DNA from 3 places in the Dyella caseinilytica genome. Region 2 is predicted to be linked to each of the others. Evidence: predicted binding sites of a transcription regulator. Region 2 holds the regulator's gene; each other region holds the start of a gene.
The links. The regulator FliA, encoded in region 2, starts transcription of late flagellar genes. The targets are predictions, from matches to a motif close to TAAAGTTTNNCNNNCNNNGGCCGATAA.
Positions count from the first base shown of each region.

Region 1: ISN74_RS08515 (HD-GYP domain-containing protein) is a predicted target of FliA. The motif match lies at 2,517-2,543, and genes of this name have one in related genera.
Region 3: ISN74_RS13600 (methyl-accepting chemotaxis protein) is a predicted target of FliA. The motif match lies at 6,345-6,371, and genes of this name have one in related genera.

Region 1 covers NZ_CP064030.1:1,928,899-1,939,611, forward strand. Annotated here, with positions in the region: gene ISN74_RS08505 (efflux transporter outer membrane subunit) at 1-923, shown strand, start outside; gene ISN74_RS08510 (hypothetical protein) at 996-1,184, opposite strand; gene ISN74_RS08515 (HD-GYP domain-containing protein) at 1,278-2,399, opposite strand; gene ISN74_RS08520 (hypothetical protein) at 2,766-2,978, shown strand; gene ISN74_RS08525 (hypothetical protein) at 3,063-3,440, shown strand; gene ISN74_RS08530 (sensor domain-containing diguanylate cyclase) at 3,462-4,472, opposite strand; gene ISN74_RS08535 (hypothetical protein) at 4,462-4,671, opposite strand; gene ISN74_RS08540 (alpha-L-fucosidase) at 4,942-6,771, shown strand; gene ISN74_RS08545 (GFA family protein) at 6,894-7,331, shown strand; gene ISN74_RS08550 (tautomerase family protein) at 7,353-7,610, opposite strand; gene ISN74_RS08555 (SDR family NAD(P)-dependent oxidoreductase) at 7,648-8,358, opposite strand; gene ISN74_RS08560 (LysR family transcriptional regulator) at 8,456-9,427, opposite strand; gene ISN74_RS08565 (NAD(P)H-dependent flavin oxidoreductase) at 9,612-10,685, opposite strand.
Region 2 covers NZ_CP064030.1:4,207,279-4,217,991, forward strand. Annotated here, with positions in the region: gene ISN74_RS18495 (flagellar biosynthesis protein) at 1-183, shown strand, start outside; gene ISN74_RS18500 (DUF2802 domain-containing protein) at 340-747, opposite strand; gene ISN74_RS18505 (chemotaxis protein CheW) at 737-1,213, opposite strand; gene motD (flagellar motor protein MotD) at 1,223-2,311, opposite strand; gene ISN74_RS18515 (flagellar motor protein) at 2,308-3,048, opposite strand; gene ISN74_RS18520 (chemotaxis protein CheA) at 3,182-5,119, opposite strand; gene ISN74_RS18525 (protein phosphatase CheZ) at 5,292-5,933, opposite strand; gene cheY (chemotaxis response regulator CheY) at 5,930-6,337, opposite strand; gene ISN74_RS18535 (RNA polymerase sigma factor FliA) at 6,434-7,168, opposite strand; gene ISN74_RS18540 (MinD/ParA family ATP-binding protein) at 7,170-8,111, opposite strand; gene flhF (flagellar biosynthesis GTPase FlhF) at 8,229-9,539, opposite strand; gene flhA (flagellar biosynthesis protein FlhA) at 9,794-10,713, opposite strand, start outside.
Region 3 covers NZ_CP064030.1:3,122,582-3,133,294, forward strand. Annotated here, with positions in the region: gene ISN74_RS13575 (carbohydrate-binding protein) at 1-1,228, opposite strand, end outside; gene ISN74_RS13580 (carbohydrate-binding protein) at 1,674-3,047, opposite strand; gene ISN74_RS13585 (VOC family protein) at 3,637-4,137, shown strand; gene ISN74_RS13590 (glutathione S-transferase family protein) at 4,201-4,854, shown strand; gene ISN74_RS13595 (MFS transporter) at 4,989-6,224, shown strand; gene ISN74_RS13600 (methyl-accepting chemotaxis protein) at 6,400-8,073, shown strand; gene ISN74_RS13605 (GGDEF domain-containing protein) at 8,082-9,884, shown strand; gene ISN74_RS13610 (hypothetical protein) at 9,898-10,272, opposite strand.

The DNA of each region.
Region 1 (10,713 bases), 2.3 Mb from region 2:
TGGCTGACACGCAGGTGTCGCTGGCCGCGGAAGTGGCCCAGGCCTATATCGATTTGCGCAGCCAGCAGCAGCGCCTCGTACTGGCCAATCAGTCCGCGCAGCTCGAGCAGAAAACGCTGGATCTGATCCGGCAGCAGCGTGAGCGTGGTGTGGTCACCGACTCAGATGTCGAACGGCAGACCACGCAAGTGGAAAACACCAAGGCCACCCTGATCCCGTTGGACGAGCAGATCACCGAATCACTCGACCAGCTTGCCGTGCTGACCGGTCAGGCGCCCGGCGCATTGGATAGCGAACTTTCCTCACAGGCTTCACTGCCTTTGCTGCCGGCATCGGTGCCGGTTGATGATCCGGCGACGGTGTTGAAGCGTCGTCCGGATATCCGTGCCGCCGAGCGCCGCCTTGCTGCAAGCAATGCGCAAATCGGTCAACACGAGGCGGATCTGTTTCCCAAGGTGACGATGCTTGGCTTTATCGGTTCCAATGCCTCCGATCCGGGACATTTGACGCGCAAGAGCGCGCTTACCTGGCTGGGTGTGCCTTATTTGCAGTGGGATTTGATGGACTTCGGCCGTACGCGCGGCAGCATTCGCCAGGCAGAGGCGAGCCGTGATGAAGCGGCCGCCCATTACACGCAAACCGTGCTTGCCGCCTTGCAGGACGCCAATAACGCGCTCTCGCGTTATGGCCATCAGCGTGAGAGCGTGGCGCGTCTGCAGCTGATTGAAGCATCGGCGGACCGTTCCGCTACCTTGATGCGCCAGCGCTACGAGGCGGGTGCCTCATCGTTGATCGATCTGCTGGATACGCAACGGGTGCAATTCAGCGCCCAGCAGAATCTGGTCCAGGGCAGGGCGGAGCTGCTCAATGATTTTGTATCGCTGCAAAAGAGTTTTGGACTCGGTTGGGCTTCCGCGCAATAGACATCTGCGCCGCCAACATGACGGTTTGAGACGTCAAAGCTTTTGCAGTCAGCCCTTATTTGGGGAGCTTCACTAGGCTGCAGCGGCTTTGTGGTCAATCAGATCGGTGGTTATCTCGACCAGGCTGGCTGCGGCAACCGAAGCCAGTCGCTGCGGCCAGCAGTCATGAATGTGTTCGGCGACCAAGCATGGTTCGCCCACGCTGCACTGAGGGCAGGTGCGGTTATGCAACATCAGTTCTTCGATGACGGATTCGGTCATGGCTGGATTCCCCATGGACGGCTCGGCATGAATGGCCGCGCCGGTTGATGGCTTGCCTTGGTTGTATCGGCCGGCTGGCGCATGACTTGAGTATCAAGTCACCGCATCGGCGCCCCATAGGGCTTCCATGCTGACGCTCAGATCCAGCTCGTCCAGATTGACCGCCTCGCTGATGGCGTGCGCACCCACATCGCCGCGCCGGCGTATGGGTGTGGTGACACGCAGGCCGTCATGGGTGGTGATGGAAGACACTTGCGGCGTCAGGCTGTCGTTACCACGGTGCGTCACGACGGCGATGCTGCCATTGCGCAGCCGTACGCCGGTGCCAGGCGGATAAATACCCAGCGTCTTGATAAAGCTGGTGGCAACTTTGTCGTCGAGCCGCGCGCCTTCGTTCAGATAAAGCCGGCGTAGGGCGATGTGAGCCTGGAGCGGTGGCCGGTAGTTGCGACCCGTGACGCGAGCGCAATACACATCTGCCGAGGCGAGCAGGCGTGCGGGCAGGCCGATGGCGTCGCCGCGCTTGCCTTCAGGGTAACCGCTGCCGTCCGAGCGTTCATGGTGATCCAGCACCACCTGCAACCATAGTTCATCGGTAACGCCATACTCACGCAGCAAGGCTACGCTGTGCGCGCAATGTTGGCGCACTTCATGATGTTGATCGTCGTTTAGCGGGCCATCCACGGTCAGCAATGACTGCTGCAAATCCAGCATTCCTACGTTCATGGTCAAGGCTGCAGCCATGATCGACATGTGTTCCTTAAGCGGCAGTTCCAGCGCAGCGCCGACCAGCTCGCAAGTGATTGCCACGTTCACCATATGCCGCGTGGCGTAATGCCCTTCCCGATTCAGGAGGATGGAGGCGAGCGAGAGATCGGCATTGGTCTGGCACGCGCGGCGAAGCAGCTCCGTTATGCGCTTTATTTCGCTGGGAAAGTCCGTGGATTCGGCATCTGTAAGCAGAATATGCAATCGGCTTCGCGCCGAAAGAATCTGGTTCAGCGGGCGATTGGCCAACGCGCTGTCGTCAAACATGCCCGACCGTTTTGCCGAAGAGGTCGTGTCATCGAAATAGGCGACGCGCACCAGGCGTTCCACCGATGCCTCGCTGGTCAGCACATGGCCGGCACGGAGCAGCAGTTTGCCACGCTCGTCATAAGCGTCAAAAGGCAGAGCCTGGCCCACTTGCAACTCGCCCGACTGAATCGGTCGCATGGATGCCAGCCCCTCCCGCCAGCATGATCTTTGGTGGCGGTCGTTTGCCGCCTCGCACAACTGAGTGTTGTGACGCCTGCGTAGAACTGCGCAGGGCATCCCTACCTCTCAGCAGGAAGATCGGCAGCGGACGGCGAAACTTTAGGGTGGCGCAAAAGCGGACGTGCCCGTTCGTATACAAAGCCATCGCGAAACTGAAATGTCGCTGTACGTTATCTGTACCGGACATGTCGCTGAGGCTCAGTAAATCGCGCTGACAGGGCTTCAGTCAGCGCTGATTCGTCTGCGATCCCTACCATCGAGTTGCAGGATCCTTGCTATGTCATGCGCACGGCATGCCATTCACTCGCCAACCGGAGTTACGACATGACCAAGTTATTGCTGGCTACGACACTAGTAAGTCTTTGTCTGTCTCTTGCCGCTTGCGGCGGATCAAGAGCCATCGCCCAGAACAGCGGTACCTGCGGCAAACAGCTGACTGACCTGCAAACGGCGCTCAACTCGGGCGCGATGACCCAGTCTGAATATGACAGCGCACGCAGGGAGGCAATCAGGCGGTGTAACGGTGATGAGAACTGATTGCACAGGTTCTGCGCTGGTACACCGGCTGATGGGCACAGAATATGCATGCCATTTCCCGGGGATGTGAATCCGGGAAATGGTATGACGTTCGCACGTATTGATCAGATAACCCGAAGCGTGATGGCGCTTTGTCTGTGGCTGGCGGCGGTGACGCTGAATATGGGTGCTGTGCTGTGGCTGGGGTTCCAGATACTGCGCTGGCTGCACGACGGCTATTGGACAGATCAGCCCACCGTGATGTTCTGGTTGCGGGATTTCTTCCCGGACGCGTCCGCTTACCTGAATAACCCGCATTCCTGGTATGGGGCGGCCAAGGCGGCGTTGGTGTTGTCCAGGATGCCTTCCGGCTTTGCTCTGGTGTGCATCGGGACCTTCTTCGCTGTGCTGAATGTGTCGGTTAGCGATCGGCGGCCGGAGGCGCCCATGGTCACAAAGTCACGCGCTGCGGCATCTTTTTAACGCGGTCCGTAACAGGCGGTTTCAGATCTCAACCCGGTTGCGTCCACTCAGCTTGGCCCGGTACAGCGCTGTATCTGCGGCCTGCAGCATGCTGTGCGGGTCGCCGGCATGGCTGGGTACCTGGCTGGCAATGCCAATACAGACGGTGCTGGTGATATCGCCGCCTTCCACTTTGAACAGCACGGTTCTGGCAATGGCGCGGCGTATGGATTCGGCGAGTTGCTGCGCGTGTTCCGATGACGTATTTGGCAACAGCACGGCGAATTCCTCGCCGCCATAACGCGCCACCACATCACCAGCCCTGGCGGCCATCGTTCGCAGCACCAGGGCTACCATTTTCAGAGCATCGTCACCGCGCAGGTGGCCGAAGTCGTCGTTGATGTGCTTGAAGTGATCGACGTCGATCAGCAGCAGGCTCAGCGCGGTCTTTTCGCGAGCGGCACGTCGCCATTCCGTTTCGAAGATTTCATCGAAGCGGCGGCGATTGAGCGTGCCGGTCAAGCTGTCCGTGGAGGCTAATATCTGAAGTTGGTGATTCAGAACCTCCATTTCCGCTTTGGCAATACCGAGCTGCACGTTCATGTGAATCAATTGCAGATGTTGCTCGATGACATCGCGGAACTGCATCAGCAGGTTTTCATGCAGATCGGAATAGGCGTTTGTCTTGTTGTCCAGCACACAGATCGTGCCGAAAGGGGTTCTATCTGGCCAGCGAATCGGAAAGCCCAGATAGGAAATCATGTTGAGCTTGATATCCGGGTTGTTCTTCCAGTCGTCGTCCTCCAGCGCATTGGGGACAAGCAAGTGGTGATCGCTGCGGATGACCGTTTCGCAATAAAGCCCGGACTGATGCAGGCGCTCGCGGTCGCCAACACGATAAGGATTGCCAGCGGTTTTACTGGAAACAAACACCTGGATATCGTTGTCGACCACACGCATGATCAAGCTCGCCGGCGCGGCGATTAACTTGGCCATGGTGTCAACGATGTTCTGCCATTTCTCCAGTACGTCGTCGGGTACGTCAATGCGCATACGCCCCACCGACCAGGATCAGGCCAAGACAGGCCAGCACAAACAGGATGGTTGCCGCGGCCAGCAGCACGGGCTCGACGATGGCCGGATTGGCAAGTCTCGTCAGCAGCGCATGCCATACATGGTGGTGCAGGGCGCGCAGTTCGGAAGCGAGTTGGATGGCGCCATGGTCACTAAAGAAATGAGTGGTCTGCCACATCGGAATGACCCCCTAAGCAGTCGTCGCTGAATTCCATTCCGGCGAGGGATGTACGTAGTGTCCAAGCGATGGGCCTCGGTCTGTATCAGAAAACTCCGAAAATAGCCGGGCGCCGCCGGAAAGGGCGCAGATCCAGGCGTTCGCCGTGAGCGTTGCGCGCCGACCGGCAACGCGCTTGGCGAGATATGGCATCCGCTTTTGTCCCCGTTTACGGTCTTAACGGGTAAAGTCGGGGTTCCATCATCTTGAATGACGAAGGAAGCGTGGCGCATGGGGAAGAGTGTTGCAGGCAAGCAGGCCGCCTTATGGCTGCTGATCGGTATGGCGGGTTGTTCACAAAATCTTTGGGCAGACGCGTCGCCGGCTCAGCCGGTCACCTCGATGGCGGTGACGAGTCGTCAGCTCGATGAACCCCAGCCGCAGCCAGGACCGGGCCCCAGCACGGAAACCATCAAAGCCTGGCAGGACCGCAAGTTCGGTATGTTCATCCACTTCGGCCTGTATTCGCTGGCTGGCGGGATGTGGAACGGGCAGCGCGTGAACAACGGTTACAGCGAGCAGATTATGGCCAACGGCCCGATTCCGATGAAGGAATACGAAGCGTTGGCATCGCATTTCGATCCGGTGCACTTTGATCCGGATGCGATCGTGGCCTTGGCCAAGGCGGCGGGCATGAAGTTCATCGTGATTACCGCCAAGCATCACGATGGATTCAATCTTTTCCACACCGCGCAGACGCCTTACAACACGGTGGATGACACGCCTTATCACCAGGACATCGTCAAGCAGCTTGCCGATGCTTGCGCGCGCGGTGGCCTGAAGTTTGGCGTCTACTACTCCACCATCGACTGGCATCATCCGGGTGGCAATACGTATATCGACGGCAACAGCAATCCGATCACGCCGGGGCAGGAGGCTTTCAACGTAGCTCAGCTTAAGGAGCTGATGAGCCATTACGGACCCATCTCCGAAATCTGGTTCGACATGGGCAAGCCCACGCCTGCGCAAAGCCGGCATTTTGCCGAAACGGTGCATGGACTGCAGCCGCAAACCATGATCTCCGGGCGCGTGTGGAACTACGAAGGGAATTTTGCCGTGATGGGCGATAACGCCGAGCCCAACGTGGCCATGGAAATGCCGTGGCAAGCGCCCGCATCCATGTTCCCGGAAACGTGGGGCTATCGCTCATGGCAAGTGCGCACCGATTTGCCGGGCAAGATTCGCGAGAACATCACGCGACTGGTCAGGGTGGTCAGCCAGGGCGGTAATTACATTCTCAACATCGGGCCGGAAGGCGATGGCTCGGTGGTGCCTTACGAAGCGCAAGTGCTGCAGGGCATCGGCGAGTGGCTGAAGCACAACGGAGAAGCCATTTATGGCACCCGCAAGCAACCCTTTGCTGCGCTGGATTTTGGTTATGCGACGGTGGGGCCGCACGCGGTCTATCTGTTTATCGCAAAGATGCCGGCGGATCACCAGCTTCATCTGCCCGGTGCCGCGGATACGGCATTTGGCCGTGCGTACCGGCTGGGATCGTCTGAATCATCGGTCGCGATTCAGCGTCATGGCGATGATGTCTCCATTGCGCTGGATCAGCTCGCAGGCTGGCCCAAGTCCGATTCGGATGGTGGCAACATCGACACATTCATGCCGGTCATCGTGTTGCCCTTCGATGGCGCACTGCGTGTTCGCCCTGAGGCCATGGCCGCTGCGAAGGATGGCAGCTTCCATCTGCAGCCGGCACAAGCAGAGCACTATCTCAATTACAACGGCGAGGGTTATGAGGCCCCTTCCACGCTTTATAAGCTGAGCTGGCAGCTTGATGCGAATGCAGCGAACTATTCGCTCACGCTGCACTACACACCACCGCAACAGCGCTCGACACTGGATCTCTGGGTCGACGGGCAACGTTATGCTTTGAATCTGGACAGCGCCACATCGGGGCAAACGAGTACCGCCAGCAAGACCGTCCGCATTCGTCGTGATCGCTCAACCCATCCTTATGCGATGCAAGTGGAGCTGACACCCGCCGCGCCTTTTGTGCAGGGCACCCCGTTGCCGGTAACGATACAGAATCTGGAATTGCTACCGCAGCCATGAAGTAAGTCACTTGTCACCCATCCACAGGCTGCGCATCATGTTAAGCCTGTGATGGTCCCGGACGTCTTGTTTGAAACATGCTTGCCGGGGACAGGTGCTTTTTTGATGCGGAGCATTGATGTATGAGCGCGAATCAGCAAGACGACGTGTTGAAACTTCAAGGTGGTTGCTATTGCGGCGCGGTACGCTATATCGCCGAAGGGAAGGCGGTGATGAAAGGGCAGTGCCATTGCCGCGAATGCCAATACATCAGCGGTGGTGCGCCGCAGATGTTTTTGCTTATGCCGCGTGAGGGCTTCCGCTATACGCAAGGCTCGCCAAGGTCGTTCACGCGCAGTGACCTTGAGCATCCGGTGACACGGGAGTTCTGTGGCGAATGCGGCACTCACCTGGTCACGCTGCGCAAAGACCTGCCCACCTTGGTGGTGTTGAAGGCTGGACCGCTCGATGATCCAGCCCTATACGGCCATCCGCAGATGGCGATTTTCACCGTCGACAAGCAGCCTTTCCACCATGTGCCGGATGGACTGCCATCCTTCGAGCGTATGCCGGTGCGGTGAGCGGCAAGTATCAGTGCCGGATTATTCGGGCGCTGTCGGTGCTCCGTGGGACTTTTTTGCCAGTTGCTTTCGGAATTCGGGGACTGGCAAGCCACCCCATCCGAAATTTTCCAGTTCTACTTCTTCAATGACGACAAAGGTCGCGTCGAGCGGCTTGTTCAGAACGTCGAGCAGCAACTGGCTGGCGCCCTTGATCAATGCTGCCTTTTCTTCAGCCGTGGCGGCATTGCGGCCTGGGCCGGACCCTTCGCGGGTGATGGTGATGTGGACGATAGGCATGATGGTTTACCTCGTGGCTATAGCTATCGGGTAGGGATCAGTGACCGGCGCTCTGGCCACCATCGACATGCAGGATTTCGCCCGTGACGAAGCCGGCCGATTCCAGATAAAGAATCGCTTCGACGACGTCGCTGATCTCGCCCATGCGGCCGACCGGATGCAATGAAGCGAGCGCAGCATGTGTTTCTGGCGAGTGCATGGGCGTCTTGATGACGCCAGGAGCGACCGCATTGACGCGAACGCCACGCTTGGCGTACTCGATCGCCAATGACTTGGTCGCTGCGTTGAGTCCACCCTTGGTCAACGATGCCAGCACGGAGGGCACGCCTTCGATCGCGTAGTCAGCCAGGGTGGTGGTGATGTTCACGATGTGGCCGCTGCCTTGCTTCACCATCTCCGTCGTGGCCAATTGCGTGATATGGAAAAAGCCATTGAGGTTGATGGCCAGAGTGTTGGCGTAATCTTCTGCCGTGTAGTCCGTGAAAGGTTTGGCGACAAAGACGCCGGCGTTGTTGACCAGTGTATCGATGCGGCCGAAGTGCGACATGGCTTCGCGCACAATGCGCTCGGCAACCGAGCGGTCGGTAATATCGCCAGGTATCGCCAGCACATCCGGATCGCTGAATGGTTTGATCGAACGGGAATTGGCGATAACGCGATAATCGCGATCGCGAAATGCCTTGACCAGCCCTGCGCCGATGCCTTGCGATGCGCCGGTAACAATAGCGACTTTGCGTTGCGTGTTCATAGTGTGTGACTCCTAGAAAAGATTTAGCGATGCCGATCGGGCCCGGTGGCGCCGACGTGTCTAATCTAGGAGCGAGGACGGGATTAGCGAATCCCTGCTATTCGGCAAACACTCTTCCGCGCCGCGGTGGAATCGGCGCATCAGGCTTGGTTTCAGCATCCTTGATCAGGCACGCAAATCGCGCACGCAGGCGCGGCAATGCGAAATCGACAAAGGCGCGCACCTTCGGTACGGACAGACGCCCATACGGTGAAACGAGATGGACTGGAAATGGGGGCAGTTCTGCATCGGCAAGAACAATGCGCAGCTGATCCTGTTTGATTTCGGAGGCCACGTGATAGGACAGCAGGCGCGTAACGCCGTGTCCTTCCACCGCCGATCCGACGGCTGCACGTACGTTATTGACCACCAGCCGCGGCGTGAAAGAAACGGCACGAGGCACCGAGGACCCTTCAAGCGGCGGAAAACTCCAGGAATCCTGACCCATGTGCTGCATGGCGATGATCGAATGCTTGGCCAGATCGGCAGGCTCCACGATACGTGGATGCGTCGCCAGATAGCGCGGTGACGCGACGATAACCCTGCGCACTTCGGCAATGCGTTGAGCGACCAATGTCGAGTCAGCCAGATGCGTGATACGCAAGGCCAGGTCCATGCCTTCGTCGATCAGGTTAACCGGGCGCTCGAGCAGATACATGCGCACGCTGACGGTGGGGTATTCATCCATGAAGGCGTCCACGATGGGGCGCAACAATTCCACGCCCGCGAAGACGGTCGCTGTGATAGTGAGCGTGCCGCGTGGCACGGACCGTTCGCCCGCCGCGTTGCGGTCGGCCTCCTCAAGGTCCATCAGTAGCTTTCGGCACGCGGTTGCATAACGTTCGCCGGCTTCGCTAAGTTTTATCGAACGCGTTGTCCGGTGTAGCAAAGGCACACCGACATGCGCTTCCAGAAAGGCAATGGCGCGGCTTACTGCGGCGGCCGAACGTCCGGTTTTGCGACTCGCTCCCGCAAGACTGCCCTCATCAAGGGCAGCCACAAAGACTTTCATGGCATCGATGCGGTCCATAGGAGCCTCGCGTGCGTGCAGCGTCATTGCCTGCAGCAGTGTGCTACAGGTGCGGGGGACCTTGAAAGGTGTGAATCGTCTCGCGGGACCGTGTGGCGCGTGAGGCCGAAACAGCACAACGCCTGCACTGCACACGCGGGCACACAGCACGCCGATGCAAAGTAGGAAAGGGGCGGGTATCAGCTCAGCGCGTGGCCTGGTCCAGTTCGGCCTTGAGTGTTTGCATCAATGCTTGCGTGGTCATGCTACGGGCCAGCGGAGCCCCCTGACCAGCCCACTGCGCCCCGTATCCACTTTGGCCGGCGGCCTTGCCTGCCGCGTTGAGTGATTTGCCAGCGTCGTAGGTTATCGGGTAGTCGGGCACGTCCGCGTCGGGCACGGTAGCGCCCCAGCGCGTGAATGCGTTGGCGAGACAGCGGGCCGGGCGTCCAGAAATCACGCGCGTCATCACGGTGTGATGCGCGGCGTCGCTGAAAAGGGTTTGGCGGAAACCAGCATCTGCCAGTGATTCATCGGTGGCTATGAAGGCCGTACCCAATTGCGCGGCGCTCGCGCCCAACGCCAATACTGCGGCAATGCCTTTGCCATCCATGATGCCGCCTGCAGCAATCACAGGGACCTTGACTGTTTTTGCCAGCACGCGTGTAAGGGCAAACGTGCCAAGACGGCTGTCTTCGGCGTCCGGATTAAACATGCCGCGGTGGCCGCCTGCTTCGTAACCTTGAGCGACCACAGCGTCGATACCCGCGGCTTCGATCGCCAGCGCTTCTTCCACGTTTGTCGCGGCGGCCATCAATGTGATGCCAGCCTTGTGCAAGGCTTCGATCTGGTCTTGGTGTGGCAGCCCGAAGTGAAAGCTTACAACGCTTGGTTTTTCCTCCAGCAGCATCGTCAACATGTCGTAATCGACAAGAAAGGACGTGTAAATCTCGCGCAAGGCTTGCGGAGGCTTGGCACCGGTTCGTGCAAATTCCGCGCTCAATCGCTGCAGCCACGCCTGTTCTTTATGCGGATCGGCCTGCGCCGGGCGATGGGTGAACACATTGATATTGAGTGGCCCGCTGCTCAGCGCCCGGAATTGATGGATGGCATCCCTGGCCTGCGTTGCTGTCATGGCGCCTACACCCATCGAACCAAGGCCGCCTTGGTTGCTCACCGCCGCGGCCATCGCGGGCGACGATACACCTGCCATCGGTGCCTGAATGATGGGGACCTGGATTCCAAGCAGATCGAGTGCGGACGAGTGATGAGTCGGCATGACCAGTGATTCCTGTGTCGGTGGGAAG
Region 2 (10,713 bases):
AAGGCGACTGACGTGGAGAATCTGTTCCGGCATGCGCATGCCTTGGGCTTGCCGTTGCATCACGATGCACAGGTGGCCGCGTTGCTAGTGTCGTTGCGGATGAGTGCGGATGTGCCGCCGTTATTGTACGCAGCGGCGGCAGCAGTGCTGGCGGGTATTTATGAGGCGTCGCATAAGCCCTAACGCTTGAATGCGTGGCCTTGCGAGAAAGCTCTTCTTAGCTCAACGTCATTCCGGCGAAGGCCGGAATCCATGCTTCGTATGCGCAATGGATTCCGGCCTTCGCCGGAATGACGCTGAGGAAAAATGCGGGCTTGAGGTTTCGGCGGCGAACAGCGCTCACGCCCGCTTCGCATACAACCGTAATACCAGCTCCGCCTCATTGCGCGACAAGCCACAACGCTCGATCAGCTGCTCCGCATCGCAACCTTCACGCGCCAGATGCTGCGCCAATTCGTAGTTGCTTGCAGACAGATGGTGGCTGACTGACCGGGATGCTGTCATCGGCGCAACCGATGCCTCGGTTAGACGCGCTTGCACTTGCGGCTTCTGCGTACGCTCTTCAAGCACACTCAGACGATGCTCGATCTTGTTGAGCGCATTGACGATCATCAACGAAGGTACGTTGCCAGCTTCGCCTTTTTTGTCGGCAAATCCGCGCTTCACGCGACGACCCTGTAGCCACAGCAAGCAAATCGTGACGGTCTGAAGTAGCACCAGCGCTGCCACCGATATTTCAAGCCACATCTTTCAGCCCCTGCTGCAATCGGCACAAACGCACAACATCGAGCAAGGCAACGAAACCGCCCTCCCAGCCCATGACGGCTTGCACGGGATCATCGACGCGACCGGAACGTGCCGGTGGCGGCTCGATGGCCTCCACCTTCGGCTGCAACAGATCACCTACCGCATCCACTCGCAAGCCGACGCGATGTGCTTCGTGTGCAAACACCACAATACGTACGGATGCCGAATCGCCCGCATCGGCAGCGCCGAATCCAAGGCGCTTGCGGCCGTCCATCACCGGCACGATATTGCCGCGCAGATGACACACACCCAGCAAGTCCTCGGCCGCGCCAGGCACGGGGGTCGGCACGGCATCGCGGATGACCTCGCTCACCTGGCTGAGCAGCACCGCGTAGTGCTGGCCATTCAATTGAAAGGACAGCCAAGGCTCCTTGGCGATCTTCTCGATGTTGGGAACGGAACTCATGCGCTGGCGTTATCCCTTGCTATCCGGTGTCGACGGCTGCGATGGCGGCGCGATTGCCGGCGTGGTGACGATGGTGGCGATCGGCGTAATCACCTGTGATGCCGGCAACACCACCGGCGTCTGAAGCTGGACCGGTTGCGGCAGTGTGACGAATTCGGAAGGCTGCGCCGCTGTATTCGGCGCGGGTGCAGAAGCCTGGTTATCAGCCTCGCCAGCATCGGTATCCGCCGTCTGGTTGATCTGATCGCTGTTGGTATAGAAGCGTTGCGGCGCAGCCTTGTCGCTCAACACCACCACCAACACACGGCGATTCTTGTTGCGCCCATCTTCGTTTTCGTTATCGGCGGCCGGGCGATACTGACCCCAGCCCACAATGCCAAGCCGCTCCGGATCGACACCATGTTCGGTGAACAAGCGCGCCACGCTGGCGGCACGCGCCGCGGACAACTCCCAATTGGACGGATACACCGCGGTATCGATCGGCACGTCGTCGGTATAGCCTTCCACGCGCAGTGGATTGGTGAAAGGCGCGAGGATTTTGCCGAGATTGGTCAACACCTGATTGGCAGACGGCGACAAGGTGGCGACGCCGCTGGGAAACAGGATGTCCGTACGGATCTCGATTTCCAGCCAATTCGGCGTGCGGCGGACGACCACCAGATTCTTGTCGATCAGCGGTTGCAACGCACGCTCGACTTCGTTGCGGATGCGCTCCAGATTCTGCTGTTCGTCGCTAAGCTTGGCTTTGTTCTGATCAGCGGGCGTGCCCGGCGCCGTGGTCGGCACGCTGATGTGCTGAGTGAGCACTGGCAGCAGGATCTGCGCGAGCGGGGTGCGCGGAATCGGCGACGGCTTGTTGGATGGCACCGGAACGCTCGACTGCGGCGCATTCGGTGTTACCGGCTGGATCACCGCGCGCGAACCGTTGAAGGCTGCCGAGATAGCCTGCGCCAGCGCGCGGTATTTGGTGGTGTTGACGCTGGACATCGCGTACAGCACAACGAACAACGCCAGCAGCAACGTGAGCAGATCCGCATACGGGATCACCCACGCTTCGTGGTTGACGTGATCATCATGCTTGTGCCGCCGGCGTCTCATACCAGATAGCCCTGCAGCTTGCTTTCGATCTGGCGCGGGTTGTCGCCTTGCGCAATCGAGATCAGCCCTTCGATCAAGATTTCACGCACCTGCGTCTGCTTGTTGATCAGCGACTTCAAACGCGCGCCAATCGGCAGCAATAGCAGGTTGGCCAGGCTGATGCCGTAGATCGTCGCAACGAACGCGGCAGCGATGCCGTGACCGAGCTTGGCCGGATCGGTGAGATCGCGCATCACCGCCATCAAACCCAGCACCGCACCGATGATGCCCATGGTCGGTGAATAAATGCCGCCCTGCTCATAGACCTTGGCCGCGTGCAGGTCAGCCTGCTCGCGCGTTTCCACTTCAAGTTCCAGTACTGTGCGGATCGCTTCCGGCTCACTGCCGTCGACCAGCAACTGCAATCCCTTTTTCACCAGTGGATCGTCTTCCGCATCGATATGCGGTTCGAGTCCGAGCAAACCCTGACGACGCGAGATTTCGCTCCAGCCGATCACGCGGCTGATCAAGTCGGAAGGATGCAGCTCCGGCGGCTTGTAGACCATCTTCAGCATGCCTGCCGCGCGTTTCAGCACTTTGCCCTGCGTGTGCAGCAGCAACGCCGAAATTGTGCCGATGAACACGATCACGAACGCAGCAGGATTCCATAGCGCGGAGACGTCGGTACCCTTGAGGATGGCGCCAACGATCAGCACCACGAAGGCAAGGATGGTGCCGGCGATGCTTATGACGTCCATTTCTGTATCTCGCGAATAACTTTGAACTCGTCACCCCGGCGCAGGCCGGGGCCTAGCGCCTTTGTTGCAACCAAGACGCTGGATCCCGGCCTGCGCCGGGACGACGAGTTGTGGATGTCGTTAGGTGTTGTCATCACGCCGACACCTTCAATGCGGGCAGCAGACGCCCGCCTTCCTGCGACAGCGCCGCCAGATCCAACACCAAGGCCAACCGCCCGTCGCCGGTGACGGTCGCACCGGCCACACCTGGCACGCCATCGAACAGCGGACCGAGCGGCTTGACCATGACGTCTTCGCGGCCGATCACTTCGTGCACCAGACAACCCAGGTGAATGTGTCCCACATGCAGCACCACCACATGGTGGCTGCCGGCGCCGCTGACGCCCGCCCAGTCACTCAGATCGCCCAGCACCAACGCACGCCCGCGATGCGCCGCAACGCGGCGGCCATCCAGCATGTGATCGTGTTGCGGGTTGAGTTCGAACACTTCGCTGACGTTGCCGAGCGGCAAGGCGAACAGTCGGTCACCCGTGCGCACCATCAGCACACGCAGGATAGCCAGCGTCAATGGCACGGTGAGTTCGAGCGTGCTGCCGTGTCCCAGGCGCGAATGCACCTGCAGCGTGCCACCGAGTTCGGCGACGCGTGTTTTCACCACATCCATGCCGACGCCGCGGCCGGAAATGTCCGAGATCTGCGCGGCGGTGCTGAAGCCGGGACGGAAAATCAGTTCATAGCATTCCACTTCGGAAAGACGCGCGGCCTGATTCGCATCGATCACGCCTTTTTCGACCGCTTTGCGACGCAGTACTTCCGGATCCATGCCGCGGCCGTCGTCGGCCACCGAAATCACAATGCGTTCGCCGCGCTGACTTGCAGACAGCGTGACCTTGCCCTTGCGCGGCTTGCCGGCAAGTTCGCGGCCGGCCGGATCTTCCAGGCCATGATCGACAGCGTTGCGCAGCAGATGGATCAACGGGTCGGCCAGCGCCTCGACCAGGCTGCGGTCCAGATCAGTGTCTTCGCCTTGGGTGATCAGCTCGATGTCTTTGCCGAGCTGACGCGCCAGATCGCGCACGATGCGCGGGAAGCGCTGGAACAAACGGCCCACCGGCTGCATGCGCATGCTGAGTACCGCGGTCTGCAAATCATCGGAGACGCGATCGAGATCGCCCGCCATGGTCGCCAGCGTTTCATTCTCGCTACGCGAGGCGAGGCTTAGCAGGCGGTTACGCAACAGCACCAGTTCGCCGGCACGGCTGACCAGCGTATCCAACCGCGCGGTGTCGACGCGTACCGTGCTTTCGGCTTGCGCAGACTTGGCGGCGGCAGGCGCCTGCCTGGCTTCAACAGGTGCCGGCGCGGGAGCCGGCGCAGACGGCGTTGCTACAACCTGACCGGGCGCCGAGCCCTTGCCATGCAGGTTATCCAGCAAGGCTTCAAACTCGTCGTCGCTGATGTCATTCTTTTCAGGCTGCGAAGGCTGGATAGCACCGGGCGCACTGCCTTTGCCGTGGAGGGCATCGAGCAGGTTTTCGAATTCGTCCTCGCTGATGTCTTTCGATTCGTGCTTGGGTGCCCCGGGTACGCCACCCTGCCCGTACAGCGTGTCGAGCAGCGCTTCGAATTCAGCCTCGATCGGATCAGCCGAGCGCGCCGGCTTGGCCGGTGCGGTGGCAGGAGCCGCTTCGACTGCTGGCTTGAGACGTTCCAACAATGCCTGCGGCGGCGACGCCATCGGCTCGCCTTGCGACAAGGCCACCATCATCGCGTTGAGCAGATCCAGCGCTTCCAGCAGCGCATCCATGTGCACCGAGTTCAGCACCAGCTTGCCGTTGCGGGCATCGTTGAGCAGTTCTTCAGCGTTATGGCACAGCTGCACCATCGGCTCGATGCCGAGGAAGCCCGCGCCGCCCTTCACGGTGTGAAAGACGCGGAACACGGCATTGAGCAATTCGCGATCGTGCGGCGAGGCTTCCAGCTCGATCAGCTGTTCGCCCAGCCGTTGCACCAACTCCCCGGCCTCGACCAGGAAATCGTCACGCAGCTCGCTGTCGAGGTTTGCATCCATCAATGTTTGCCCTTGACCAAGCCGCAACACTTCCCGGCAATACTCGTACTTGCCTCACCGTCATTCCCGCGAAAGCGGGAATCCATTCTCGCTTCTTGCCGAAGAGCAAGATGGATTCCCGCTTTCGCGGGAATGACGGCGAGGGGAAACGAGCGTCCGGCGATTCGCATCTTCAGAACCCGAATTCACTCAACAGGCGATCCACTTCGTCCTGACTCGATACCTTCGCCACTTCCACCGGCGCTTCGCGACCGGCGAGCGCACCCGTGAGGCGCACCAGTTCCAACAGCGACGATTCAACGCTTTCGATAAAGCTCACCACTTTCTTCACGCGCTGGCCGGCCAAGTCCTGCCAGGACTGCACCAGCACCATGTCGTTGAGACCTTCGGCACACGCGCCGGCGAATACCTGCGCCTGACGCGCGAGCACGGCGGAGGGATCGGTTTCGCTGCGATTGAAGTCCAGCACTGCCGCGGCGTTGGCGGAGAGCGCTTCGGCTTCCGGACGCATGCGGTCGACGAAATCCAGGCTGCGGTGTGCGGCCTTGGAACTCATGTCCAACACTTCGGCCAGATAGTTGCGCGCGTCGGTCATGCTCTCAGGCACACCTTCGTTGGCCAGATCGCTGCCGAGGCGACATACCGCGCCATGCAGGTCGCGGGCAAGCACACCGAGCGCACGGAACAGGTGCTGTTCGCGCTGGCGCACCATCGCATCGAGCGCCTGCTCGAAGGCGACGCCATCGGCGCTGGTGAGCAGGTCGCGGACTTCGGGCGGCAGGCCCTCGTTTACGGCGGTCATGGTCGCGGTCATGCAGAAGCTCCACTGGCAGCCAGGCGCTCAAAGATCTTGTCCAGCTTTTCCTTCAGCGTGACTGCTGTGAAAGGCTTGACGATGTAACCATTCACGCCGGCCTGGGCAGCGGCGATGATTTGTTCGCGATTGTTTTCGGCGGTCACCATCAGCACCGGCAAGCTCTTCAACTTCGGCTCAGCGCGAATGGCCTGCAGCAGTTCGATGCCGGTCATGTTGGGCATGTTCCAGTCGGTGACGACCATGTCGAAGGACGTGGCCTTCAGCATCGTCAGCGCGGCATTGCCGTCATCGGCTTCCTGGATCAGCGGATTGCTGAAGCCCAGTTCGACGAGCAGGTTGCGGACGATGCGCCGCATGGTGGAGAAATCGTCTACCACCAGGATTTTCATGTTCTTGTCCAAACGCTTTTCTCCGAAACGCAGAAACAGTGGGGGAGTGCTCTGCTTCCTCTCCCCTCCGGGGAGAGGGACTTGCAGCATCGCGCTTCTCCGTTGTCGCTAACCGCGCCACTCACCCATGCGTGCGCGCAGCCTCACCAATGCCTGGCCGTGGATCTGGCAGACGCGTGATTCAGTCACGCCTAGCACCAGGCCGATTTCCTTCAGGTTCAATTCCTGCTCGTAATACAGGGACATCACCAGTTGTTCGCGCTTGGGCAGCGTGCTGATCGCTTCGGCAAGGGCTTCACGCAGACCACCCTGCTCGATGCTGTCCTGCGGACCGAGGTTGTCGTTGTCGGCGACGTCCAGCGCACTGCCCTCGCCGCCGTCGCCGTCGTCCGGCGCGGTCAGGCTGAGCAGGCGCGCGCTGGTCGCGTCGGCCAGCACCTGGTGATACTCCTCGGCGCTGATGCCGAGTCGCTTCATCACCTCGGCGCTTTCCGCGTCGGCGCCGGTTTCGTTTTCGATCTGCCGCACCACTTCGGCGACCTCGCGGACCTTGCGATGCACCGATCGGGGGGTCCAGTCGGTGCGGCGCAGTTCGTCCAGCATCGCGCCACGGATGCGGATGCCCGCATACGTTTCGAAGCTGGCGGCGCGGTCGGTCGTAAAGTTTCGCGCTGCCTCCAGCAAGCCGATCATGCCTGCCTGTACCAAATCTCCTACGTCAACGCTCGGTGGCAACCGCCCCATCAGGTGATAGGCAATACGCCGCACGAGCGGCGCATGCCTGCGCACCAGCTGGTCTGCGTCTTCGCGTTGCAGTTGCAGATATTCGGAGGCCACATTCATCTCACCACCCCGCAGCCGGTACGTTTTGACCGCTGAAAAAGGCAATACGTCCGAGGTCGGGGTACGCGGGTTCACCCCATGTATCGACCGCACCTGCCAATTGCTTGAATCCGGCCGCGGCGCGGCTGGATGGCCACAGATCGACCACCGCACCCTGGCGGCGGATGGCTTGGCGCAGCCATTCGTCATGCGGAATCATGCCCATGTAATCGAGCGCCACGTCCAGGAAACGGCCGCATACCCGGGCCAGCTTCTCGTACAGCTTTTTCGCGTCGCTCGCCTGGCGAACCATGTTGGCGACGATGTGGAAACGTCGAACGCCGAAGTCGTGCGCCAGGATCTTGATCAATGCGTAGGCATCGGTCAGCGAGGCCAGCTCGTCGCACACCACGATCAGTACGTCATCCGCGGCGGCAGCAAACATCGCCACGTTGTCGGCGACACCCGCAGCGGTATCCACGATCAGGAATTCCGGCGGCTGGATCAGGTCGTCGAAGGCGCGGATGACCGCGGCATGTTCGCTGTTGCCCATCTTTGCCAGCCGGCGCACGCCCGAACCACCCGGAACCACCTTCAGGCCGTGCTGGGCTGGAATGATCAGGTCATGCAGCGAGCATTTGCCTTCCAGCAGATGCGCAAGATGACGCGACGGATTCAGACCCAGCTGCACGTCGATATTGGCCACGCCCATGTCGGCATCCAGCAGCATCACATCGCGGCCGGCCATCGCCATCACCATGGCGAGGTTCACCGCAACGGTGGTCTTACCGACACCGCCCTTGCCGCCCGCCACCGCGATGGTGCGCGTGATGCGTTCCCGCCGGACCAACGGCTGCAGGTTGGCAGCCTGATGGAACGCCGGCAGCTCGTCCCGTTGCACCGGGACGGAGGAAAACAGATTTTGCAGGCCTGCTGCTTGATTCACGTGCAATGCCTCACTCATGTGCTACTGCCTGTGCGCTTTCGCTCCTCTCCTGCGACCCGAAGGTCGTCCCCGTGGGACGTGCAGGGAGAGGGATAAAAGTCGTGAAACCATGAAAGCTGCCGACGAATGACGTTTTCATAGCCCCGCCACCGCCATGCCGAAACGTTCGGCCATGTCCATGTCCTCAACACTCGGCCCAAGCCGCTTCTGTGTCTGCGCTGCACGACAGACCAGCACGCGCGCATCGGCGGCGCTGATGTCCTCCGGCACGCGCTGGCCGTCGGTGGTGCAATCCAGGGGCAGACGATGGCGGATCAGTACCGAGAGCAAACCGCCCAGGCTCGGCGCCTCATCGAGCTTGGTCGCGATGCATGCGCTCAACTGCAAGGGCAGGTAGGCGCGCACGGATTCCTCCAACGCCGAAGCTTGCGCATTCGCCGCCAGCACCAGGCAGGCGCGCATCTTGGCGCCGCCCTGCACGCCAGCATCGCGCAACACTTCCATCTGCTGTTGCAGACGCGGATCGGTACCGGACACACCGGCCGTGTCGACCAGCACCGTATGGTGATCACGCAGCAGGTGAAGGGTTTGCGTGAGACCGGCTGCGTCGTAGGCGGGATAGACACGCACGCCGAGCAGACGGCCGTAGTGTTCCAACTGCGCCGCCGCACCGATGCGGTAATGGTCGGTGCTGACCAGCGCCACTTTGGACGGGCCATGGTTCATCACCGCACACGCAGCGAGCTTGGCGATCGTCGTGGTCTTGCCAACACCCGTTGGCCCGACCAGCGCGGTGACGCCGTGATTATCGGACAGCCGGCGGCCGCTGATCTTCAGGCTGCGGCTAAGCAGCCCCAGTGGCAGGTAGCGCGCCTGATCTGCGTTGAGTTCTTCCGGCAACTCGTCGATGAGCTGGCGCGCGACGTCGGTCTCGACGCCAAGACGCGACATGTCGCGCAGCACGCGGGCGCGCATCGGGCTGCGGCGCTCCATGTCGTTCCAGGCAAGGCTGGAGAGCTGCTGTTCCAGCAGCTGGCGCAGGCCGCCGAGCTCGCTGCGGATGCGCGCGGTTTCCAGCGCGCTCTGCTCGACGATCGGCTGCAATGCGGCCATCTCGCTGGGTGCCGGCGGAGGCGGTGGAGGCGGCGTCGCGGCGCGAACCTCCTTCACAGGCTCCTTCGGCGGTTCTTTGGCGACAACTTTCGCGCGCTCCTTCGATGGTTCCTTGACGGCTTCTTTCACCGGCGCCCTGGCGGCTTCCGTCGAAGGAGTGTTGTGACGCACGGCTTCACGCATCAGGGTTTCGTCGTAATCGACTGCGGCGATGATTTCGATGCCTTCCTCAAGGCGGCGCGTGGAGAGGATCACCGCATCGGCGCCCTGCTCCGCACGCACATCGCGCATTGCCTGGCGCATATCGGCGGCCAGGAATCGTTTGATCTTCATGAATACGTCTCCGCTTTCGCGCCTTTTCGGCACACGCGCGATCTGGCGCGACCGCTACTACCGTGCTCAAGGGAGCCGCTGTTGCTGTGGGAAACGGCGCGAAATGCAATGCCATCTTTCGCGGGAAAGACATCGAAGCAAGCACTCGCCTGCGAGGATTCTTTCTGCTTCATCTCAAACAGAAAGAGCAAAGTTTGTAACGTCGATGTCATTGCCCGCTTAGTCATATCTCGCCCGTTTTTCACATCAATCGCTCAACGCCCAATCGCCTGCACCAATCGCACCCGGCGGTTATCCGGTACTTCGTTGTAAGCCAACACATGCAGGTTCTGAGCCACGTGGCGCGTGAAGCGCGAGAGCCACGGACGCAGTTGCGGCTGCACCAACATCACGGCAGGCTCACCGTTCGCTTCCTGCCGCCGTGTGGCTTCCGCCACGCTCTGCTGCAGGCGATCGGCGAGACCCGGCTCGACCGCCGCGCCCGCTGCACCACTGCTTGAAAGGGATCCGAGCAAGATCTGTTCCAACTCCGGAGCGAGCGTCAGCACCGGGATTTCCGTGCCCAAACCCGCGATCTCCTGCACGATCTGGCGACCCAGCGCCACGCGCACGGCGGCGGTCAGCGCGCCGGGATCCTGACTCTGGCCCGCGTGCTCCGCCAAAGACTCGACGATGCTGCGCATATTGCGGATCGGCACCCGCTCGGCGAGCAGGTTTTGCAACACTTTCACCACCACACCCAGCGACAGGCGCTTGGGCACCAGGTCTTCCACCAGCTTGGGCGCGCTCTGCGCCAGGCGGTCGAGCAGTTGCTGCACGTCCTGGTGGCCGAGCAGTTCGTGGGCATGGTTCTGCAGGATGTGCGATAGATGCGTGGCGATCACCGTCGCCGGATCCACCACCGTGTAGCCCAACCCCTGCGCGTGATCGCGCTGGCTGTTCTCGATCCATACCGCTTCCAGCCCGAACGCCGGATCGCGCGTCGCGACGCCCTGCACCGTACCGTGCACACGACCGGGATTGATGGCCAGATGCCGCTCGGTATAAACCTCCGCCTCGCCCATCGGCACGCCCATCAGCGAGATGCGATAGGTGTTGGGGCCCAGATCTAGGTTGTCGCGGATGTGCACCGACGCGACCAGGAAACCCAGTTCCTGCGACAACTTGCGGCGCA
Region 3 (10,713 bases), 1.1 Mb from region 2:
AGCTGCTCGCACTGCCATAGTCCATCACCATCAGGTTGACGGTGTAGTGAGTCAGCGCGGGCGTCGCCTGGATCGCTTGTACCACCCACTGACCCAGTTCATTGACGGTACCCGTGCCGCTGTCCGGCCCTCCCAGCGAGGCGACGGTGAAGGAGAAACGCAGGCTCGGATACGCCGACTGCGCCGCCGCCGCATCCGCTACGAGCTGCTGAACCTCCGCCTGCGTCTGCCCGCCTTCGATATCGAAGTCCACGCCGATCATCTGCGAGGTGTAGTACTCGGCAATGAAGCTCTCAAAAGCGGAAGCCGAAGAGCAAGTGAACACGCCATCCGCACCACCGGTGGAAACGATGTAATCCAATCCTGCGCTGGCGAGTGAATTGGCTGCACCTGGTGTGATGTTGGCGCTAATGAATTCCGACGGCGTCACGCCTGCCCAGCTCTCGCTGCCACACTCACCGGTGGCGAAGGCGAGGGAAATCGCTGGCAGTTGCGGCACTTCGGTTGCGTACAGACTGCCGCTACCCACAACCGGAATCAGCGTACCAGTCACCTCGGTCGACATGGCATACGTATTCCAGTTCATGTTGATGCTCATGTCCTTATAAGGACTGAACACGAATCCACTGGGTGTGGGCGTTGGTGTGGGCGTCGGAGTGGGTGTGGGCGTCGGAGTGGGCGTTGGTGTTGGCGTCGGAGTGGGTGTCGGCGTCGGAGTGGGCGAGCCACTGCACGCACCGATCGAGGTCCACGGCGCGCCACTGCCGGCCGCGCCATTGTCGGTTGCCGGATTGTTGCCCTGCGTCCAGAAGTTCGCTTCGTAATTGACGCCGCTCTCGCTGACCAATGCGCCGCCGTTGTAAGCGGTGGTCGAAACCCAGGCCGGATCGCAGCCAGGCGATGGCGTCGGCGTGGGCGTCGGGGTCGGTGAGCCACTGCATGAACCCTGCGATGTCCAGGGTTCTCCACTACCGGATCCGCCATTGCTTGTCGCCGGGTTATTGTCCTGCGTCCAATAATTCGCGACGTAATTGACACCGCTCTCACTGACTTCATTGCCAGCGACATAGACGTTAGTGGAAACCCACGCCGCGGCACAGGTGGACTGCGCGTGCACAGCCTGTACCGGCACTAGGGTGAGCACACCGGTCGACAAAGCCGCTCCGACCGCGGTACTCAACGAACTCAACGCCAGCGTGGACCACTTGGTTGATTTCTTCACTTGCATGGGACTGTCTCCAAGGTTGGATTGAACCGCAACAGGTGAGGAACATCGGCGTACTCGTGACTGCACTCCCTACAATCACGCGGGGACATGCGCCATCGCGCATCCATGCTCGATACTGCGTGTAGTGGGGTTTGCTTTGAATCAAAAGCGCGGCGCGAACCGGTAAGCCGATGCGCGCGTCACATGTACATACCTGCTGCGGACCGAACACTCTCCGCCGGCAGCAGGATCCCCTGCTCCGTTTTGTAAAATCTGAAAATGCGTCCTGGACTTTTAGACTCGCCGCGTGCGTTTCCTATCCGCACACGTCTCCCACAAATCAAGCCTTCGCGTGTTTGCTTCGTGAGCGGTGCATCCATGCACCGCGAAAGCTCTGAATAAATCAGTGCTTCCTTCGGAACAGACCGAGCGCAAGGCACATGGTTGTGCCTTGCGCGATCGAGCCTTACTTGCCGAGATCTTTCAGAATTTCATTGGTGTACCCGAGTACGCCTACACTCGGATACGAATTACAGGTCGGCGAGGACGAACCGCTCGCCGCACACGGCGTATCACGATCCAGCGACCAGAAATGCACACCGGCAAGGCCATTGGCGGTCGCGTAGTTGGTGATCGTGTCGATATCGGCCAAGGTGGTGATTTCACCGGAGCTATCGTTCTGACCGATCATCGGCGTCAACTCGATGTGGCTGAACGGGATGCCATAGGTGTGTTGCAAGTTCACCACCGCCTGGATCGCCGACTGGCCCATTTCACAAGCGCCATTCACCACCACGCAATTTGCCGATGACGTCGTGGAATAATCCATCGCCATCAGGTTGATGGTGTAGTTGTTGATCGCCGGACTCGACGCCTGAATGGCCTGCACGACTTCAGCGCCAAGCGAATTGACTCCACCGTAGCTGCCATCCGACGCCCCTAGCGTCGCAATCGTGAAGGAGAAGCGCAAGTTCGGATACTGCGACTGAGCCGCCGCAGCGTCGGCAACGAGCTGCTGGATCTCTGCTTGAGTCTGTCCGCCTTCAATATCGAAATCCACACCAATCATCTGTGGCGTGTAGTACTCGGCGATGAAGCTTTCGAATGCCGATGGCGAGGAACACGTGAACACGCCGGCCTGACCACCGGTGGAGATGATGTAATCCAGCCCTGCGCTGGCCAGGGAGTTGGCCGCACCCGACGTGATATTCGCGGAAATGAATTCCGACGGCGTCACACCGGCCCAGCTTTCGCTACCGCACGCGCCCGTAGCAAACGCAATGGTAAGCGCCGGCAGCTGCGGCACTTGGGTTGCATACAGACTGCCGCTGCCCACGACCGGAATCAGCGTACCGGTCACCTCCGTCGACATGGCGTAGGTATTCCAGTTCATATTGATGCTCATGTCCTTATAAGGACTGAACACGAATCCGCTGGGTGCCGGTGTTGGTGTCGGCGTGGGTGTAGGGGTCGGTGTAGGAGTTGGCGTGGGTGTAGGAGTCGGGGTTGGGGTTGGAGTTGGCGTCGGTGTAGGAGTCGGCGAACTACCGCACGCACCTTGCGAGGTCCACGGTTCGCCACTGCCCGAACCACCATTGTTGGTGGCTGGATCATTGCCCTGTGTCCACCAGTTGGCGACGTAATTGATGCCGCTTTCACTGGCAACGTCGCCCGCTGTATAGATTGCCGTTGCACTCCAGGCGGCAGCGCATGTCGTCTGTGCATGCACGGTCTGCACCGGCGCGACAGTAAGCAAGGTGGTGGACAGCGCCGCGCCCAGCGCGGTACTCAGCGAACTCAAAGTCAGGGTGGACCACTTCGTCGACTTCTTCACTTGCATAGGACTGTCTCCAGGCTGGATTGAACCGCAATAGGTGAGCCACATCGGCGATTTCACGACCGCGTTCCGGCCAGTCATGTGGGGACAGTCGCCATCACGCATCCATACACGTTCCTGCTTGTCATGCACTACGCACTTGCCAAAAAGCGGAGCGAGTATCTGCCTCTCATGACAACGTTGTCCAGCATGTTTGGCCGCTCTGACCACGCCAGAACGTGATTCACCTCGCAAAGAAGAAATTGCCATATCTGCAGCGCGTCAATTCACGCCGCGTATACACATCAACACGTGAAAAAAGGCTCAAAAACGCAGGTTTTTATCGCTGCAACGCAACACGTAAAATGTAGCTGTCGCGCGCACTTTATTAAGAATCAGCGCACGCATTCCACGCTACTTTGCCTTGCCGCGCCTGTTCAAAGCGCAAACGACAGTTCGCTGCAAGGCATGTTTTGCCAGCACCTGAAAACAGACACCCATGACAACGATAGCCACCTCACGACATGCGGCTCACGCAGAAAACGTGTCGAATGGCGAGGATCTTGTTCGTCGCCCATACGAAAGCCGCTACCCCGACAACAGGAGATCTGCCGTGAATTCGCGATTCCAGCGCATTACCCCGTTCCTCTGGTTCAACGACAACGCCGAGGAAGCCGCGCATTTCTATGTGTCGGTATTTGAGAACTCGCGCATCCTCAGCAGCACCCGCTATGGCAAGGAGGCAGCGCGTGCAAGCGGCCAGCGGGAAGGCTTGATCATGACCATCGCTTTTGAATTGGATGGGCAAAAGCTCACTGCACTCAATGGTGGCCCATCTTTCAGCTTCACACCGGCGGTATCACTGGTGGTGAATTGCCACTCACAAGATGAGGTCAACCATTATTGGAACCAGCTCTCCAGCGGTGGCGATCCTGCCGCGCAGCGATGCGGCTGGCTGAAGGATCGCTTTGGCCTTTCGTGGCAGATCGTGCCGACACAGCTGATCGATTACCTCAGCCAACCCGATCCGGCGAAAGCGCAAAAGGCGATGCAAGCCATGCTGAAGATGAAGAAGATCGATTTGGCTGTGCTGCAGGAAGCCGCAGAGGCTTGAGCATGTGTGCGATGGTCAGGCAACTGCATCGCGACCAATGATTTTCCCTAGAGGAGCCTCACGATGACCATCACGATCACTGCCTTTGAACGGTCGCCCGATGGCGGCATGGGACTGGCGCGCGATACACGCGTTCGCTGGGCGCTTGAAGAAGCGGGCCAACCCTACGAGGTTCGCCCTGTTTCGTTCAGTGCGATGAAGGAGCCCGCGCATCTGGGCCTTCAACCTTTCGGCCAGATTCCGACCTATGAGGAAGGCGATCTCACCCTGTTCGAATCCGGTGCGATCATCTTCCATATCGCCGAGCGCCACGGGGGGCTGCTGCCGGACGATGCCAATGCGCGGGCGCGTGCGATCACATGGATGTTTGCCGCGCTCAACTCGGTAGAGCCCCCGATCCTTGAACTCGTAACCGTCAGGTTTGTGGAGGGCGACAAGCCCTGGAGTAAGGAGCGCCTGCCTCTGATCGTGGATCGCATCCGCCATCGGCTGGGCCAACTTTCTGTTCGGCTGGGCGATGCCGCCTGGCTCGATGGTGCATTCAGCGCGGGCGATCTGATGATGGTGTCGGTGCTGCTCAGGGCGAAACCATCGGGCATCCTGGGCGAGTTTCCGACGCTGGCTGCCTATGTCGCCCGCGGCGAAGCGCGCCCCGCATACCAGCGGGCTTTCGCCGCCCAATTGGCCTTTAACACCGGCAAGCCACCAGCCAGCTGATTGAGCTTCGTCCTGGGCTCGATGTCATCGTCCGCGTTTAGGAGCAACCGCAATGACGCGGCGCACCATACAGGCGTATAATAGGCCACGTCCGGGTTCCCCCTCCGGAATGATCTACCGAGTTGCGTACCCCTATGGCCGATGCCTCCCGCTCCCCCGCGACCGATCACGGTCGCCAGTCCGGCGTACTGCTGTCGATTCTCAGCACCGTCGCATTCACCTTCATTGCCTACCTGACCATCGGGCTATCGCTGGCAGTATTACCTGGTTTCGTGCATACCAATCTCGGGATGAGTGCGATGCTGGCGGGCTTGGCGATCAGCGTGCAGTACGTCGCAACTCTGCTCAGCCGTCCTCACGTCGGACGCATGGCTGACGCCAAGGGACCCAAACGCACCGTGATGACCGGCCTGACGCTTTGTGCCGCCAGCGGTGCATTGCTGTTGCTGGGTGCGCTGGCTTCAAGCTGGCCGTGGCTCAGCCTCGGCCTGATCTTTCTCGCCAGGTTGGCACTCGGCTGCGCGGAAAGCTGCGTCGGCACCGGCGCCATCACCTGGGGCATGGGCCAGGTGGGTCACCATCACACCGCTCGCGTGATCTCCTGGAACGGTGTGGCCACCTATGGCGCGATCGCCGCCGGCGCACCGCTGGGTGTGATGATCGATCACCACTACGGCTTTGCCGCCATCGGCGCAGTCAGCCTGCTGCTGCCGTTGGTTGCGCTGCCGCTGGCGCGGCTCAAGCGGGCCACCACGGTCGAGGCAGAAGAACGCTCGCCGTTCCGTACCGTGGCAGCACGCGTGGTTCCCTATGGCATCGGGCTGGCGCTGGGTTCGATCGGCTTTGGCTGCATTGCTACGTTCATCACGCTCTTCTATGCGTCGCACGGCTGGGACAATGCGGCGTTCGCACTCACAGTATTCGGCGTGGTGTTCGTCGGGGTGCGCTTTATATTCGGCCGCACCATCAACTGGCTGGGTGGCTATCGTGTCGCAATGGCCTCGCTGGCCATCGAAGCGATCGGGTTGATCACCTTGTGCCTGGCCACCAACACGCACATGGCCACCATGGGTGCAGCGATCGCCGGCCTGGGCTTCTCGCTGGTGTTTCCTGCACTGGGCGTTGAAGCGGTGCATCGCGTGCCAGCGCATAGCCGCGGTTCGGCACTCGGCGTGTATTCGGTATTCATGGATGTCGCGATGGCGCTCACCGGCCCCTTTGGCGGCTGGATCGCCAGCGGCATGGGCTACAACGCTATCTATGGACTGGCCGCTGTCGCCGCCGTCGCTGCTGTGATTCTGGCGCTGGTGTTGCAGGCGCAGGCAGCACGCGAAGCTTCCATGACGAAGGCGGTGCCCGCCGACTCGTGAAAGCGGGATAGTCAGCGGCGCCGCAGAGCCATCTCGGCACCCTCTCGCACGGCTTCGCCAACCAAGTGCCACAAAAACGTCAACCAATTGAAATATAAGATTTTTTCTTCAACTTTCCACTCAAGTTGACGCGACAGCCGCCGACCAAGAGGCATCCCCTTCCCCAAGGTGCGTCATGTCTCGTTCGTTTTCCGGCCTATTTCGGGTCACCTTGCGCCGAATCTTGCTGCTTCGTCTCGCCGGCATTCTTCTTCTCCTGATCGCCACCGGCGCTTTGTGCAGCATGGAACTGATGCGCGCGGATCAGCGCATCCAGTCGGTGGTTGGCGACACGCTCACGCCGATCTCCGATGTCGGCCGCATCCAGAGCGATTTCAACAACGACTTCCAGGCACTGGCGCACGCGGTGCTGATGCGCCTGCCCTCCGCTGCCGACGACGCCGCCACGGCGATCAAGAGCAACCGGGTCGATATCGATCGCTATTGGAAGCCGCTGCTGCAGAGCGGCCTCGGTGTACAGCAGAAGCAGTTGCTGTCCGTCGCCGCCGAACATCGCAAGGATGCCGAACAGGCGATGGACGATACGCTGACCCTGCTGCAAGCAGGTCAGTTCGATATCGCCCAGCTCAAGCTCGCGACCGATGTGCAGCCGGACCTGGTCCCTCTACAGAGCGACTTCACCAACCTATTCGAAGGCGCGCTGACCGACGGCAAAGCGCAAGCTCTCACCCAGCACGCCACCAACCAACGCGGCCTGTTTGTCATGCTTGCGGTATTTGCAGGCGCCTTGTTACTGGCGAGCCTGAGCGACGGCATGCTGATCCGCGCGCTCGGTGCGCGCCTGCGCTTGGCTTCCGGCGTCGCGCAGCGCATTGCACGCGGTGAACTGGGTCAACCTGTGACCGTGGGCCGCGATGACGAGATCGGTGACCTGCTGCGCGCACTGGTAACGATGGATATCCAGCTCGCCGATGTCGTGCGCCAGGTTCGCAGTGGCGCGGCGCAGGTCCAGGACGGTGCATTAACGCTGGAACAAAACACCCATGCCTTGAGCCAGCGCACCCAGTCGCAGGCAGCAAGCCTGGAACAAAGTTCTGCATCCATGGAAGAAATGGCAGCCAGCGTCGCCGAGGCCGCCGTGATGGCGGACCAGGCAAGCCGGGTCGCCAGCGATTCACGCAAGCTCGCGGAACAAGGCCAGCAAGTGGTCGCACAAACCGTGACCGCCATCGACGCCATCGACCGCTCCAGCCAACGCATTGCCGATTTCGTGGGCTTGATCAACGAGGTCGCGTTTCAGACCAATCTGCTTGCACTCAACGCTGCCGTGGAAGCTGCACGCGCTGGCGAGCATGGACGTGGCTTTGCGGTGGTCGCGGCCGAAGTGCGCCAACTCGCGCAACGCTGCTCGGCGGCTGCACGCGAAGTCAAGCAGTCCATCGAGGAAAGCGCCGAAGCCCTGCTCGATGGCCGCACCTGCGCGCAACACTCGGGCAAAGCCCTGGTCAGCATCGTCGCGAGCGCAGCAGAAGTCTCTGAAAAAGTTGCGGGCATGGCACTGTCCGGTCGCGAACAAAAAGTCGGTATCGATCAGGTCAACCTGGCCGTGGCCGGCATGGATGCCATGACCCAGGAAAACGCCGCGCTGGTCGAACGCACCGCCATGATGAGTCATGCGATGCGGCGCAGCGCTGAAGCACTGCTTCAGCAAATGGAATTTTTCCGCATCGGCACCGAAATGGATCACGAGGCAAACGCAGCCAACCACCAAGAAAGCGATTCGATCCGACGGATAGGACAACATCAAGCGCAGCCGGAACCGTCTGCCGAACTGGACGAGGCCGCGTAGCGCCCGCCATGGTCTTCGTGCGCGACAGTGCCCGACTTGCTTCACTGCTCGATCGGGCTCAGAAAAGCCTGCATGCGGTATTTCAGCCGCTGGTCAGGCTGGACACGATGGAGATCGTCGCGCACGAAGGTCTCGCCCGTCCCGACAAACATTTGGGTGGGATTACCACGCCGGAGTTGCTGAATCTGGCACGCCTGGAAGGACGGCTCGGCGAATTCGAACTGGCCGCCGCATGCACAGTATGTGGCGCATTCGTGGCTCAAAAAGCGCCGGGCCGGCTGTTGGTCAATCTCAGCGCGCAGGCCTTTATGCAGAAGTCGATCAAGCCCGACGATCTGATTGCAGCGCTCGGCACCGGAGGCATGGATCTGAGCCGCATCACGATCGAACTGACCGAGCGCGATATCGTGGATGAACCCGCGCGATTGGCGCATGCGCTTGGCTATCTACGTGCGCACGGCGTGCGTTTCGCACTGGATGATTTCGGCAACGGCCACTCCAACTTCGAGATGTGGAATGAGATCCATCCGGAAGTGGTAAAAATCGACCGCTATCTGATTCATGGCTTGGCCAAAAGCGCGGAACGGCTGGCTATCGTACGTGCGCTGTGCCAGGTCGCGGAAACGCTGGGAGCGGATCTGGTCGGCGAAGGCGTGGAAGAAGCGGACGACCTGCGCATGCTGCGCGAACTCGGCATCTCTTATGCGCAAGGCTTTCTGCTGGGGCGTCCAGCAACGCGCGTCAGCGACCATGTCGACGAGACCGTGATTGCCGTCTTGAACCATCCCGTCATCGCCGTACCACCCCGCCTGCAAGGGCCGGTGACGCAACGCCCCATGCACGTTGGCCATCTGGTGATCGAAGCACCTGCACTTACCGCGCAAGACAGCAACCACAACGTGATCACCCTGTTCGCTCGCATGCCCGAGCTGCACGCACTGGCGGTAGTGCAGGATGATCATCCGATCGGCATCATCAACCGACGCATCTTCAGCGAACGCATGGCGCAGCCTTATACGCGCGAGCTGTACGGCAGAAAAAGCTGCACCACTTTCATGCACGAAGCACCGCTGCTTTGCGACGTACGCCAATCGCTGGAAAGCATGGCCGATATCCTGCGCGGGCAAGACCAACGCTATCTCAGCGATGGCTTTGTCATCACCCGAGACGGACTTTATCTGGGCCTTGGCACCGGCGAATCGCTGGTGCGGCGCGTGACTGAACTTCGCATCGAAGCCGCACGCTACGCCAATCCGCTGACGTTCCTGCCGGGCAACATCCCGGTCACCGAACACGTGGCGCGATTGCTGCGCGCGGAAGTTCCTTTCACCGTGGCCTACGTGGATCTCAACCACTTCAAACCTTTCAATGACCAGTACGGTTATTTCCGCGGCGACGAAATCATCCGCCTGCTGGCTGGCATCCTTACCGCGCAAGTCAATCCACGCAGCGATTTCGTCGGCCACATCGGCGGCGACGATTTTCTGCTGATCTTTCAGAGTGAAGACTGGGAAGCCCGCTGTCGGCAGATGGTGACGCTATTCAACCAACGTGCCCAAGGCTTGTTTGCCGACGAGGACATCGCTCGCCAGGGCATCGTCGGTGAAGACCGCCACGGCAACACGCAGTTCTTTCCGCTCACGACCGTAGCGATCGGTGCGGTACGCGTCACACCGCCGTTTCCTGGCCGTCCCGAAACGCTGGCGACACTGGCTGCTCGCGCCAAGCGCCACGCGAAGCGTGCGCAGGTCGGTTTCTATCTACTTACCGGTGAAGCACCTTGGCCGGCGCAAGTCGAGGCGTCATCGTGATGACACCCGTTGCTCAACGCGCGTGCAGCCAATGCACATAGATGCCGTCCCTCCGGTCATCTTCCCGGAATCCTTCACGGCCTTCGACGACCGTACCCCATACCGTGCGCGCGACACCGGCCTGAATGCGATCCACACGCACCTGCTCGCCCTGCGGAATCAGAAAACGCGTTTCTAGCACCATCACCTGATCGCTTTCCCACACCAACGTCGCGTGCCGGCCGGTGCTCGCGCCCCAACCCACATGGAGCTGCACATTGATCGCCGTAAACGCGCCGCGGTTATCCAGCTTCCAACCGTCGGTCTTGCTCAGCAGGCGCTGAAGATGGGGATCGTCCCAATCCACCTCGTGCTTAGTCGGCTGCGAATTGGGTTTGAAATGGCTCATGCAGGCATATTTCCAGGTCAGATCGACGCCACCGCGCCATCACTCGCACACAACACCATCGTGCAGTCCCTGCCAACCGCAGGAGCGTTTCCTGCGGGTCTACCGAGCCGACGTGCCGTGTTCCGTCCGGGGGACCGGGACATGGCAGTATCGAAATAATGGTCTTTAATAGCTGGCGTGCTTTAGCGTCTTATCGGCGCTGCACCGGTTTTCTTTAGGGCGAATTGCGTGCGGCTGTCTTCGCATGAGATTTAGGGCTCATGGGGGCTGTTTGCAGCCAACTGCGTCCAAGAGCGCCTCCGTGGAATAAATCCACAGAAGTTAAGGTCTTGTGTAAAACCCGGGGTTTAGCCGCACACTTTGTGGCCTAAATGCCAAGCGGATGTCGGCGAATCTCGCCGCAACGCACAAAAGACCCGCTCTTTTCCGGCCAATCCCGCG